Regions from separate parts of the Cupriavidus sp. HY129 genome, predicted to be linked through region 1. Evidence: predicted binding sites of a transcription regulator. Region 1 holds the regulator's gene; the other holds the start of a gene.
The links. Region 1 encodes LexA, which represses DNA repair genes until DNA is damaged. Its sites were predicted from a motif close to ACTGTATNNNNATACAGT; they were not measured.
Positions count from the first base shown of each region.

Region 1 (7,326 bases):
GGGCCGCATCGCGCCCCAGCGAAGGGTCGTCAGCCAACGCCAGCAGCAGCAGCACGCGCGCCTTGTAGGGGTTGAGGTCACCCGACGAGACGAATACGCCACCTATCGGTCGCGGCGGTGCGGGGATTGCCACATGACCAGCACCGGTACGCGAACTACGCGCCACCGCTATACCACATGCCGCGGCGTCGACCAGCGCGGCCGTCAGCGTTTCGTGCACGGAACCGTTGCCAGCCGCGGCCACGACGAACCCTAGCACGCCTGCGGCCACCATCGCGTCGATAGCTACCCTCCCCGGCTGCGCATAGCTGGCGACGATCTCCACCAACGGCCATACAGCGGGCACCGGCAAGCGCGGCGCCTGACCAGGACCCGGGGTGCGCGAGAAATGGACGTAGGTATCCTGCACAAAGCCAAGCGGACCGGCAACTGGCGAATGGAAAGCATCGACAGCCGACGTATGCGCCTTGACGACATCACGCGCGGCATGAATCTGCTGATTCAGGACCACGAGCACACCCTTGCCAACCGCCGCCGGGCTTGCCGCCACGCGCACCGCATCGAGCAGGTTCAGCGGCCCGTCAGCCGAAAGCGATGTCGATGGGCGCATGGCCGCAGTCATCACGACAGGCAACGGGCAAGCCTGCGTCAGATGCAGGAACATCGCCGTCTCTTCCAGCGTGTCAGTGCCATGTGTGATCACGATTCCGGCGACATCGGCCTGCGCGGACCAATACCCGATTCGCGCGGCAAGCAACCGCCAGAGATCGAACATCATGTCCTTGCTGTCCACCTGCGCCACCTGCTCCGCTTCGACCCGCGCCACATCTGCCAGCGCGGGCACTGCCTGCACAAGTTGCGATACAGGTACTGTCGCAGCCTGATAGTGCGCGCTACTGGCAGGATTAGCGGACGAACCGGCGATGGTGCCGCCAGTCGCGAGCACAACGATACGAGGCAGGAGTACGGACATGGACGGGGTTGACGGAGCTTGAAGGCGGGCCGATTGTAACTGCGCGAACGCTTGGCCGAACCCGTGGCAAACCCGTGGGCCTCACCCCACGGAACTACTCGTGTTGAGCCGGCTGCGCAAAATGTGCTTGCACTTCACCCGATACTGTATAAAATCACAGCATACTGTTTAAACATACAGTGCTTCGGCACAAGACCTGCGACCCATGGCGACCCTGACACCCCGGCAGCAGCAGATTTTCGACCTGATCCGCGACACGATCCGCAACACGGGCTTTCCGCCCACTCGTGCTGAGATCGCCGCCGAATTCGGCTTCTCCTCCCCCAATTCGGCCGAGGAACACCTGCGGGCTCTGGCGCGCAAGGGCGTGATCGAGCTGACGCCGGGCGCATCGCGAGGCATTCGCCTGAAGGTGACGCGTAGCGACTCTGAACGACCCGATCAGTTCTCGTTACCGATGGCGGGTGTGCTGCAACTGACATTGCCATTAGTCGGTCGTGTCGCAGCTGGCAGCCCGATTCTGGCTGCCGAGCATATCGACCGGCAGTATCAAGTCGATGCCTCTGTCTTTGACGAGCGCCCCGACTATCTACTTCGCGTTCGCGGCCTGAGCATGCGCGACGCCGGCATTCTGGATGGCGACCTGCTTGCCGTGAAGAAAGCCAGCGAAGCTGCGAACGGTAAGGTTGTCGTCGCCCGTCTGGGCGATGACGTCACCGTCAAACGCTTGAAGAAACGCGGCGATACGATCGAGTTGATCGCCGAGAACCCCGACTTCCAGAACATCGTCTTGCATGCAGGACGTGATGAGTTCTCCCTGGAGGGTATCGCAGTTGGCCTGATCAGATCTTCAGGCTTCTGACTCTCCGGACCCAGGCAGCTGGCCACCTGCCCCGGTCACCCGCTTTTGCTTTGCCAACGCCGCCCCGTCCTTTACGGACGACGGGTGCGGACTTCTGCTGAACGCAAATTACGAGGTGTTGCCATGCTGCAATCCGAAACCGTCGCATCCCGCCGTCCGGTCAAGCCGGTCCCCTTCCGCCAGATCAAGGGCGTTCGCGTCTACCAGGGCACCCATCGCCGCACCATGGTCGGCAATATGGCCGCCATCTGCCGAATGCTCGAGCTTGCTGAACCCTCCTCGAAAACTCTTGATTGAGGCAGCCCGCTCTCTTCCGCCACCATGCACTGCAGCGCATTGCTGCATGTACGGGCGATGATGGCCCCGGGACCCGACGCTGATCGGGGCCCGACCATCATCAATCTGACTCGACATTAATCGGCCAACGGCGCGCCGAACCAATCGGACGCGAGGTCTGCCTCAAAGGCAGCCAGCCAGGTCGCAGCCCCGCTAGCGCCTCCTTTGTATTTCTGCAACTGACCGCCGACCACGCGTTCGACAGTCACCATATCCGCAGCCCCCTCCCCCGGATTGAGCGCGTACGCAACCGCGAATTTGAAATCCTCGGGGACGAATCCGTGCCTGGCGCAAATGGACTCCAGAGCCTCCCGCACATCGGGAGAGAGTTCGTGAAATCTGAGCGTCATGCTTCTCCTCCGCAGCATCTGCAATTCCTGATCTTTACAGATTATTTGCCCGATTTCGCGACGTCGCGCATTTTCCTGACCATTCGTAGTTCTTTGGGCCAATGAAAATTTCTCGCTCTCCGGCTAGGGTAACAACCGAGAACGTCGATCGTGGCGGAAAGCGCCAACCCAGCATAGTTTTGCCCCATTCGATCCGACGATGACGAGAGGTTGAAGCCTTTCGTCCCTCCCACGCCCCTATACCGCACAGCACCTTCAGGAGATGCACGATGGCCAAGCACGATACGTCAGGGCTCGCCAGCCTGTCGCCTTTCGAACTCAAGGACGAACTCATCAAGTTGGCAGGAAGCGTATCGAATCGCCTGATGCTAAACGCCGGGCGAGGTAATCCGAATTTTCTGGCAACCATCCCGCGACATGGTTTCTGGCAGCTCGGCCAGTTCGCCATGATCGAATCGGAAAGGTCATTTTCGTATTTGCCAGAAGGTGTCGGCGGTTTCCCGCGACGCGCAGGTATCGAGGAGCGGTTCGACCTTTATGCCCGCGTGCACAAGGACGTTCCCGGCGTCAAGTTCCTGACCGGGGCCGTATCGTATGTGCGCGACCAGCTCGGTCTGGATGGCGGTGATTTCCTGTACGAAATGTGCGAAGGGATCCTGGCCTGCAACTATCCGGTTCCCGACCGGATGCTCCGACTGAGCGAGAAGATCGTCAAACAGTACATCCGCAAGGAAATGATTGGCGCGCATCCGTTCCTGGGCGATTTCGACCTGTACGCCGTGGAAGGCGGAACCGCCGCGATGACGTACCTCTTCAATTCGTTGAAGGTCAATCATCTGATCAATCCCGGTGACACGATCGCACTGGGAATGCCGATCTTCACGCCGTATATCGAAATTCCGGAACTGGCCGAATACCACCTGACCGAGGTTTCGATCGATGCCGACCCCGCAAGTGGATGGCAGTACCCGAAGAAGGAACTCGACAAGCTGCGAGATCCCAAGGTTAAGGCGTTTTTCCTGGTGAACCCCAGCAATCCGCCTTCCGTAAAAATGAGCGATGAAAGCCTGAAATACATCGCCAGCATCGTTGAAGAACGCCCAGATCTGATTCTCCTGACAGACGATGTGTACGGTACCTTCGCCGACAATTTCGTCTCGCTGTTTGCGATGTGTCCCAAGAACACGCTCCTGGTGTATTCGTACTCCAAGTACTTCGGTGCCACTGGCTGGCGCCTCGGCGTTATTGCCACCCACAAGTCGAATCTCTTCGACGAGCAACTGGCGAACCTACCCAAGAATATTCAGAAGGATCTGAACAAGCGCTATTCCTCCATCACCACCGAACCGGAGAAGCTGCCCTTTATCGACCGAGTGGTTGCCGACAGCCGCACGGTGGCACTGAACCATACCGCCGGTCTTTCCACGCCGCAGCAGGTGCAGATGGTGCTGTTCTCCCTGTTCTCGCTGATGGATTCCGCCGACCACTACAAGCAAACCATGAAGCGGCTGATCAGAAGCCGCAAGGCCGCGCTCTATCGCGGCATGGGCGTTGCGCCGGAACCCGTCGACGAGAACGTGGTCGACTACTACACGCTGCTCGATGTCGAACAAATGAGCCGCGAAGTCGGCGCCGATTTCGTCAAATGGTTGCTCGAATCGATTCAGCCGCATGAGCTCCTGTTCAGACTCGCTGAGGAAGCCGGCGTGGTCCTGTTGCCTGGCGGTGGCTTCGGCACCCGTCACCCCTCTGGTCGCGTTTCGCTCGCCAATCTGAATGAAGAGGACTACGTGAAGATCGGGCGCTCGGTGCGCAAGCTGCGCGACGAATATCTGGCGCGATACCAGGAGTCCGGCGGCAAGACGCAGAAGCCGAAAAAGAAATAACCCGGTCGCGGCAAGGCAGTTCTGACTAATCAGTCTACAAATACAGGAGTAGGCTATGACCTGGTTTGTCTCCACCCTCAAGGCGTACCCCGAGATCGCGATTTTTCTCGCACTGGGAATCGGCTACTGGGTAGGCGGGAAGAGCTACAAGGGGTTCAGCCTGGGCGCCGTGACATCGACGCTGCTGGTGGCGATCGTCATCGGCATCCTCGGCGTGAAGATCTCCGCGAACGTGAAATCCGTCTTTTTCCTGATGTTTCTGTTTGCGGTGGGCTATGGCGTCGGCCCGCAGTTCGTTCGCGGCATTGCGAAGGATGGCATTCCCCAAGCCATTTTTGCTGCGATAGTCGCGGTGCTGTGTCTCGCCGCATCAATCATTGCGGCGATGGTCGCCGGATACGATCTCGGGTCGGCAGCCGGATTGTTTGCGGGTTCGCAGACAATCTCGGCTTCCATGGGTCTCGCCACTGATGCCATCAATCGCCTGGGCCGATCTCCGGAAGAGGCCAAACAGCTTCTGGACGGCATGCCGATCGCCTATGCGGTCACGTATATCTTCGGTACAGTCGGCTCGGCAATTCTCCTGGCGCAGATCGGCCCCAAACTGCTTGGCATCGACCTTGTAGCTGCCTGCAAGGATTATGAGCAGCAACTTGGAGCCGGAGCAGACGGAGAAGGCACCGAATGGCATGAGTTTGAGCTGCGAGCCTACGCGCTGGCCCCCCACAGCCCATACATCGGCAAGTCCGTAGCCGAACTGGAGGCCAGCACGGCCGAAGGCGTACGCGCCTTTATCGAACGCATTCGCCGAGGCGGCAAGATTATCGAGGCACAACTCGATACCGTTCTGGAGCCTGGCGATATCGTCGCAATAGGCGGAAAGCGCGATCAACTGATTGCCAGACTGGGACCAAGCGGCCGGGAAGTGGAAGACTCAGAACTGCTCAATGTGCAGACGGAGGGTGTGGACATCTATATCACCAACAAGGAGGTTGATGGCCACACGCTGCAGGAGATGTCTCGGTGGCCCGGTGCGCGTGGAATTTTCCTGAAGAAGATCAAGCGCGGACCAACGGAAACAGTCATCCCCGTACTGCCGAAAACCAAGCTCTACCGCGGTGACGTCATCACCGTGGTCGGCCGCACGCAGGACATCAATGCAACGGCAAAGCATGTCGGATATATCGACCGCCCGACGACGGTGACCGACGTGGCATTCGTGTCGCTGGCGATTACCGTCGGCGCATTTATCGGCGCCATCGTGATCAACGTCGCCGGTATTCCCCTGACGCTTTCCACGGCAGGTGGCGCGCTGATCGCGGGTATTATCTTCGGTTGGTACCGGGCCATTCACCCGACTTTCGGACGCATACCTGAACCGACTCTTTGGTTCATGAACTCGGTTGGCCTCAATGTGTTCATCGCGGTCGTCGGTATTTCCGCGGGCCCTGGCTTTATTGCCGGCCTGCAGAAACTCGGTGTCAGCCTCTTCCTCTGGGGTATTTTCGCCACATCGGTTCCGCTGATTATCGGCATGTACCTGGCCAAGTACGTCTTCCGCTTTCATCCGGCACTCGTGCTTGGAGTCTGTGCCGGCGCGCGCACAACCACTGCTGCGCTCGGCATGATCTGCGAGACGGCAAAAAGCCAAGTGCCAGGCCTTGGATATACCGTGACCTACGCTGTGGGCAACACCCTGCTGACAATCTGGGGGATGGTCGTCATCATGATACTTTCATGAGCGTTTGCGCCGCTCAAGCTGCATTTGGGCGGTGCAGACCGGCTTCAGGGGATTGAAGCGATCAAATCGACCGACTGGTTATCCAAGCCCGGTCTTTGCTGGGGCATCGAGTTGAGGCTCGATGCCCCAGTCGCCATGTAGATACCAATCTTCGCCGAGCAATTCGGCGGGGTGCTGTGTGCGGCTTGAGCCATTGCCACAGCCCATTGCATCGGTCGAACAGAATTTGTCGCACCCCCAGCACACGCGCTCCGGGTGTGCGGGATGCAGGGGAAACTTCTTAGCCATGACAAGCGAGAGAGGCTGTTGTCCGATGGCTTGATAGTAGCCCTGGCGAATCTGGACGTACGACTGATTGCGGGGATAGTTGATCCAACGCAAGCGCGCCTATCCCTCGTCCACAAGAAGCTTTGCCGAAATGCAAAACAGCGCCCGGAGGCGCTGTTTTGACGACAATTCTTTGGGGTGGCTGATGGGACTCGAACCCACGACGACAGGAATCACAATCCTGGACTCTACCAACTGAGCTACAGCCACCGTAGAGATTCTTCGCTGCCGGCACTGCCGTTCAACGAAGAACAAGACTATACATGGCTTTTGATTCTGTGGCTAGTATCACGCACAAAAAATTCGACAACGCTTCCAGATGCTTTATCGACTTCCCTGCCACTTTGCCTCCAGCAGCACAGCTTCCTTGATGGCGGCGATCGTCTCTGCCTCGGTCGGATACAGGGCCAGCAGTCGCTTCGACTTGCCGTTAAGTACATCACTCTGTAGCGCCCTGCCTGATTCGGCCGAAATCCCCGCGTGCCAGCAGTAACGCGCCGTCCATTTCCCGTCCTGTAGTTGCTCGACTACCCATATCACCCGGCAGCCCTCGAAAACTTCGCCGAACGGCTCTTCTGATCCCATTCTGAACCTCCAGGATTCGCTTCCGGGCGCACTCACGGCACTTGCATGCGCAAATGCTTTGGGAGCGACCGGCCAACCCCTACTCTTCTATTCCTCCACTGAGACCACGCCAGACATCGTCGTGGTTCAGCCCGAGCGTCACTCTCATGACACCGGTCGGCATCCTAGCATGGTGGCAGCGCCTGCTCTTCAGTTCTATTACCCGAGAATCACCCCAACAACCGACAAGCACGCGCGTTGAATTTCTTGAGTTTGGATTGATTGCA
Region 1 is NZ_CP083254.1:2,019,299-2,026,624, forward strand. Features, by position in the region: gene K6G35_RS09135 (asparaginase) at 1-973, opposite strand, end outside; gene lexA (transcriptional repressor LexA) at 1,179-1,835, shown strand; gene K6G35_RS09145 (hypothetical protein) at 1,959-2,132, shown strand; gene K6G35_RS09150 (hypothetical protein) at 2,249-2,521, opposite strand; gene K6G35_RS09155 (bifunctional aspartate transaminase/aspartate 4-decarboxylase) at 2,791-4,407, shown strand; gene aspT (aspartate-alanine antiporter) at 4,463-6,148, shown strand; gene K6G35_RS09165 (DUF3079 domain-containing protein) at 6,227-6,436, opposite strand; tRNA gene K6G35_RS09170 (tRNA-His) at 6,610-6,685, opposite strand; gene K6G35_RS09175 (hypothetical protein) at 6,800-7,060, opposite strand.

Region 2 (7,326 bases), 1.5 Mb from region 1:
TTTCGTGGGTGATGCGCAAGGCGGGACTCGACAATGACCAGTTCCTGACCGGCCAGTCACATTCGATGTATGTGGTGGATGCACGCGATGGCATCCTGCCCCGCCCTGCCTTCCATATCGAGCCGATGCCGGCGGTACCGAGGCCGGGCGACGTCATTTGCGCCGCCCGCGGACGCGACAAGTACATCTCCAGCGCGGCGGAGATCGGTTTCGGTACCACGCCGATGCATTGCGACATCGTGGTCGAAGTGGACCCCGCCGCGCGCGTGGTCAAGGCGATTGGCGGCAACGTCCAGCAGTCGGTGTCGATGGACGTGATCGACATGAACGATGCTGGCCAGCTCGACGGCTTCACGAATTCGCACATGCCGTGGCTGCTCCTGATGCGCAACAACCTGCAGTAGCTGCTTTTAATAATTAGTATGGATGATCGATGATGAATTTTATCTTAGATCATTCGTGCGAAAAATAACTATGCAGTTAGTGCTTGCAATCCATCAGCCCGCACGACTCTTTTCCATAAGCAGAATGGATGAACTTTGTTGTTTGTCGATTGGTTTGATTTATTGCGGGAATAGTTTGACGCCTACCATTCGATACCGGTAGTTCGTTCACTACATCCTGACGCGGCATTGACGGGGTTTGCTCCCGCGCGGAACACTGCGCGGTCGCAGTTCCCCCACGATTCAGCCCGCGCCATGCCAGACACCACCCCCACGATGCGTACCCCGACGACCGCGCGCCGGCTCGTTGCCGAAGGACTGGGTACGGCCTTGCTGATTGCGATCGTAGTGGGGTCCGGCATTCGTGCCGAGCGGCTTGCCGCTGGAGATACCGCGCTCGCCCTGCTCTGCAATGCCCTGGCCACTGGTGCCGGGCTCGTAGCGCTGCTGGTGTCGCTTGGCCCCGTGTCAGGCGGTCATTTCAATCCGGTGGTCACGCTGTCGAACCTGATCCAGGGCAATCTGTCGCCGCGCGAAGCGCTTGGGTATGTGCTGGCGCAGTTGTCCGGCGCGGTGTTCGGCGTGATGGCCGCGCACGCCATGTTCGGTCTGCCGCTGCTGGCCGCGGCCACACAGGCGCGCACGGGTCCGCCCATGTGGTGGAGCGAATTTCTGGCGACGTTCGGGCTGATTGGGCTGGGTCTGGCCACCAGCCGCCATCGGCCGGGACTCGTGCCATTTGTCGTGGCGGGCTATATCACCGCCGGATACTGGTTCACATCGTCCACGTCATTCGCCAATCCGGCGCTGACAATTGCCTGCGCGCTGACCGATACCTTTACTGGTATTCGTGGGATTGATGTTCCGATGTTTATTCTGGCGCAGATATGTGGTGCAACGAATGCCGCGTTGCTGTTCCAGTGGCTCTGCCCTGCACCCATGGCAGCGGTCTCAAACCCGCCAGCCCAACGCTGGCAAGGCCGCACGGAGCTTACCAGCGCCGATTGAGCTGGACGCCGAAGATCGAGCCGGATGTCTGGGATGCCCAGGCATCGGCTGGCGAGGCGAAGGTGATGCCATCCACATCATTGGCACGGCTGTAGGTATAGAACGCACGCAGGTTGGCGTTGCCGGCCGATTTGCCGAGCGTAAGTGTCGGTGCCACGGTGAACGCCGTGCGCTGCCCGCCAACGCCAAACCCCGACGAGATCTGGTCGTGCGCGACCTCGAACGTCAGCCGGAACTGGTCGTTGGCGACGAATGCTGGCCGGACGCGCGTGGCGGCCCATTGCAGCGTGCCAACGCCGGAATGATCGAGCTGCAGGCTGGACTCCACCGAACCCGCCAGGCCTGTCCGGCTCTTCCATTCCACCGAATCGGACACGCGGACGCGTGACAGATCGTTGCCCATGCCCGAATAGCCGGTCATGGCCACGCGCGACCCCTGTCCATACTGCAGGCCAAGCCGATTGGTGCCATAGAGCACGCCCTTCTGCTCGTGCATGGCCGATGCCCACCATGCGCCGCCCGAATTCTCGATTTCCTGCATGGCTTCCACGCGGGTGAAGCCTACCTGGACCGAACCCTTGTCATTGGTGCCGATCGGTGCCGATCGGACTGTGTGATAGCTGGGCAGCTTGGCGCCATTTAGTTCGTTACGTGCGGTGTATTGATAACTCAGTCCAAAGTCGCCCAATTTGGCGTTGTCGACGCCGAAACGCATCGATGGCGAACTCGGTGGCAGCAGGCCCGACGACATCAGGAATGGATTGCTGTCGCGGCGGCCAGCCCAGACGCTGGCTTCCTGCAGCATGGGTGTTCCCGAGAGGCCACTGACGGAGGTATAGAAGTTCTGCACCAGCGCGTAAGGGTCCACCGCCGCGGCATTGCCGTTGACCGATGTCGTATCGGTGCCCTTGGCCTGCGCGACGAGCTGGACCTGCGTGCCGCCTCCCATATCCACCAGAGACTCGCGAATCTTGACCTCGCCCGAGCTGGTGCAGGCAAGCCCCTTGCCAAAGCCGGCCGAAGGCGTGCCACCGGCGGTGCAGGCGTGCTGCAGGCCTGACCGGTCCTCCACGGCCGCACGGCCGCTGTAGCCGAGCTGCCAGACCGAATCCCCGGCCAGATCGCCTGCCGGCAACTGCGAGCGCAGGACCGGCGGGGCGTCGGAAGGGGTTTGCGCGGATGCAGGGTCGCCGGTCCCTTCCCCTTGCGGCGCAGCGGCCTGCGCGGGGAACTCTCCCAGGCGGTGCGGGAACAGGACGAGCGGCGGCGGAGGTGGTGGCGGCGGCGCCAGCGAGTCGGGCGGGCCGACGAAATCCGGATCGACGGCATTCGTCGCTTCGACGGGCTTCGCGCTATCAGCGGGCGTGGCTGCTTCCGGGGAAGTTGCCGCGTTAGCGGGCGGCGAGGCCTCGGGCGAACTGGCCGCCTCGGCGGGCTTGGCAGCCGCATCCGTCGGTGCAGACGACAGAATCAGGTCGCCAAGCGGATCGGCTGAAGGTGCCGAAGCTGCCGGTGCGGCAACTGATTCAGGAACTGCCGCCGCTGGCTCCAGGGACGCCATCACCGAGGCAGCGGGCGGCACCGTGCTCTCCGCGATGAACGGTGGCGGGGTGACGGAACTGCCGGTATGCGCGCACGCACCCAGTCCCCACGCGGCCAGTACGGCAAACGTGAGGCGACGACGGGCAAGCAGACGATGGGGGCGCAAAGCAGGACGCAGCATGGCAACGACGAAACCGGTTTGGTACGAACACCGGAACAAGGGCTCAGGTTTTATCAGGTGAACTGTTGGACTACAAGGTGGGTTACAAAATCCGCCGAAATGCCCAGCTTTTCACATTACGAAAGGCTGCGGGACGATCCGGCCATGCCCCGTGCATCATTTCCGAACATGCCCGTTATCCGTTGCAGAAGTGCGAATTCCTAGCGAAAACCCCCATTCTGATGGGGCTCCGTGCCCAAAACGCCACCGCTATAATCGACCGGCCTGTCTTTCCGACAACACATCCGGATTCCCGACAGTTCTGCATACATACATATCAATAACGAGGAGATGTCCATGGAACGTCGTTCCTTCCTGTTGAAAGCGTCCGCCGTGGCCGCCACCGGAGCGCTCGCCGCCTGCGGCAAGGAAGAAAAGCCCGCCGCGCCGGCAGCATCGGCCAGCGCCCCAGCCGCCCCTGCTGTCATCGGCAGCAACCCGGCAGTGGAATGGCGGATGGCTTCGAGCTTTCCGAAGTCGCTGGACACCATCTATGGCGGCGGCGAACTGCTGGCGCAACGTGTGAAGGAACTGACGGACGGCAAGTTCAACATCAAGGTATTTGCCGCAGGTGAAATCGTGCCGGGCCTGCAGGTGCTGGACGCCGTGCAGAACCAGACCGTGCAGATCGGCCATACCGCCGGCTACTACTACTTCGGCAAGAACCCGACGCTGTGCTTCGATACGACGATTCCGTTCGGCCTGACCGCGCGCCAGCAGAACGCCTGGATGCTGCAGGGTAACGGCATGAAGCTGATGCGCGAGTTCTTCAAGGAATACAACGTCGTCAACTTCCTGGGCGGCAACACCAATGCGCAGATGGGTGGCTGGTTCCGCAAGGAAATCAAGAGCGTGGCGGATCTGCAGGGCCTGAAGTACCGCATCGCCGGGTTTGCTGGCGTGGTGCTGTCGCGCCTGGGCGTGGTGCCGCAGCAGATCGCCGGTGGCGATATCTACCCGGCGCTGGAAAAGGGCACGATCGACGCAGCCGAATGGGTGGGCCCGTACGACGACGAGAAGCTCGGCTTCTACAAGGTGGCGCCGTACTACTACTACCCGGGCTGGTGGGAAGGCAGCGCTCAGCTCTCGTTCTATGCGTCGGCACCCGAGTTCGAGAAGCTGCCCGCGCTGTACAAGCGCGCGCTCGAAACGGCCACCATCGAGGCCCATACGAACATGATGGCGAAGTACGACACCGTGAACCCGCAGGCGCTGGCCCGTCTGCTGGAAAACGGCGTGAAGCTGCGTCCGTTCTCGAAGGAAATCATGGAAGCCTGCTTCAAGGCCACCCAGGAAGCCTACGCGGACGAAAGCGCCAAGAACCCGTCGTTCAAGAAGATCTTCGACGACTGGCGCGTGTTCCGTAACAACGAAGCCGCGTGGTTCAACGTGGCCGAGCAGGCATTCTCGCAGTTCAGCTTCGCCCGCAAGCTGTAAGCAGCAAACGCCCCTCTCCCGCGCGGAGAGGGGCGAGTGGAGAGGGCCGGCACTTTATCCGCTAGCCACGCCCGCAAGGCGCTCACACGCGCTTTCTCCCGCCCCGGTAGAATCCGCCCACAACCGGACATCTACCCGGGACATTTCCCCATGCAACTCGGCATCTTCTACGCGCTGCTCGCGTACATCATCTGGGGCCTGCTGCCCCTCTACATCAAATCCCTGCACGGCGTTGCGCCGCTGGAAATCCTGCTGCATCGCATGGTGTGGTCGCTCGTGTTTCTTGGGGCGATCCTGCTGTGGCGCCGGCATTTCGGCTGGCTTCGCGAGGTGGCGGCCAATCCACGCCTGGTGCTCAATTTCGGAGCCAGCGCGGCCCTGCTCTGCTGCAACTGGTTCCTTTATATCTGGGCCGTTTCCGCCGATCGGGTGGTCGACGCCAGCCTGGGCTACTTCATCAATCCCTTGTTCAGCGTGCTGCTTGGCGTGTTGCTGCTGCACGAGCGGCTGCGCCCCGTGCAATGGCTATCGATCGCGATTGCTGCGGCGGGGGTGATCTGGCTCACGGTGACGGCCGGGCAGCTGCCGTGGATCGCGCTCGGCCTGGCGGCATCGTTCGGCGGCTATGGACTGTTGCGCAAGACCGGTGCCCTGGGGGCGCTGGAAGGGCTGTCGCTGGAAACACTACTGCTGTTTCCGTTTGCCGCCGCCGCGCTCGCCTTTCTGTTTCTGACGGGTCAGGACACCACGCGCGCCGCAGCACCGGGTACGCAGGTGCTGCTGGCAATGGCGGGTCCGATTACCGCCGTGCCGCTGCTGTTCTTCGCGGCAGGCGCGCGGCGCATTCCGCTGTCGTTGCTCGGGCTGCTGCAGTACGCCGGCCCGACACTGCAACTGGCGCTCGGCATCTGGCTATATCACGAGCCGTTTCCGCCGCAAAAGCAGATTGGCTATGCGCTGATCTGGGTATCGCTGGCCATCTACGCGGCCGAAGGCCTGCTTGTCAGCAAGCTCCTGCAGCGGAAAACTATTAGCGTTAAGAATGAAGTCGGTAAAAGTATATGAACTTAAATCTATTAAATTGATGGTTTGCGAGAGAGGCCGCTGACAGGCCCTCCGCAAAATCCGGGCGCGGCACTATACTGTACGTTTATACAGTACTCGATTCTCCCTTTCGTCCATGTCCTTATCCGCACGGCGCATCGCCCATCTCGACATGGATGCCTTCTATGCGTCCGTCGAACTGTTGCGCTACCCGGATTTGCGCGGCCAGGCCGTCGTGATCGGGGGCGGTCGCAACGCCGTGCCCGAGGTCCTGCCCGACGGCACACGCCGTTATGCGCGTCTGCGCGATTACGCCGGACGCGGCGTCGTGACCACGTCCACCTACGAGGCCCGCGCGCTTGGCGTGTTCTCCGCCATGGGGATGATGAAGGCTGCCAAGCTCGCACCCGACGCAATCCTGTTGCCGACCGACTTCGACGCCTACCGGCGTTACTCCGGGTTGTTCAAGGCTGCAGTCAGATCATTCACCGAACAAATAGAAGATCGCGGAATCGACGAGATATATATCGATCTGACTGATGTTGATGGCGAGGCGCGCGATGTGGCGGCCCGCATCAAGGCAGCCGTGAACGCGGCCACCGGGCTGACCTGTTCGATCTGCGTGGCGCCAAACAAGCTGCTGGCCAAGATCGGTTCCGAACTCGACAAGCCCGACGGCTTGACGATCCTGACGCCGGCCGATATCCCGACACGAATCTGGCCGCTGGCGGCCCGCAAGGTCAATGGCATCGGCCCCAAGGCGGCGGAAAAGCTGGCGGCGATCGGCATCGAGACCGTGGGGCAATTGGCGGAGGCCGACACCGCGCTGCTGCAGGCCCATTTCGGCCGCAATTACGCAAGCTGGCTGGCCGAAGTGGCGAATGGGCGCGACGAGCGGCAGGTCGTGGTCAGCTCCGAACCCAAGTCGATGAGCCGCGAAACCACGTTCGAGCGTGATCTGCATCCGCGCAGCGATCGTCCCGTACTGTCCGAGCAATTCACCCGGCTTTGCATGCGCGTGGCCGAAGATCTGCGGCGCAAGGGCTATGTGGGGCGCACCGTCGGCATCAAGCTGCGTTTCGACGACTTCCACACCGTCACGCGCGACCTGACGCTGACCGCCCACACCGCGGACGGCGCGACGATCCGGCATGGCGCCACCGAGTGCCTCAAACGTATCCCGCTGGAACGACGCATCCGGCTGCTCGGCGTACGCGTCAGCGCGTTGATCCCGGCCGCCGATCAGGGCGATGACCCCGCGCCGGTCCAGGAGGAATTGCGCTTCGACGCCGAGCCGGATTCCCCTGTTTTCCGTTGAAGCGGGTTTGAATCCCCTGTGTCATACGGGCCTATCTATGTCCCGGTAGAATCGGCGGCCATGACATCCGCCACCGCCCAACGCGCCGACGCCCCTGCTGCCTGGATCACTCCCCTCCTGGCCACCGCGTGCGGCATGATCGTCGCCAATCTCTACTACGCCCAGCCACTGGTCGGTCCGATCGCGCGGGCGCTCCAGCTTTCTCCCGAGATCGCCGGCCTGATCGTCACGCTGATCCAGATCGGCTATTGCGTGGGGCTGCTGCTGCTGGTGCCTTTGGGCGATATCGTCGAGAACCGCAAGCTTGTACTGAC
Region 2 is NZ_CP083254.1:3,499,122-3,506,447, forward strand. Features, by position in the region: gene K6G35_RS16080 (DUF2272 domain-containing protein) at 1-404, shown strand, start outside; gene K6G35_RS16085 (aquaporin) at 699-1,451, shown strand; gene K6G35_RS16090 (carbohydrate porin) at 1,435-3,174, opposite strand; gene K6G35_RS16095 (TRAP transporter substrate-binding protein) at 3,511-4,650, shown strand; gene rarD (EamA family transporter RarD) at 4,801-5,715, shown strand; gene dinB (DNA polymerase IV) at 5,831-7,012, shown strand; gene K6G35_RS16110 (MFS transporter) at 7,073-7,326, shown strand, end outside.
Region 2: the regulator LexA is predicted to act here: its motif matches at 5,792-5,809, upstream of dinB (DNA polymerase IV).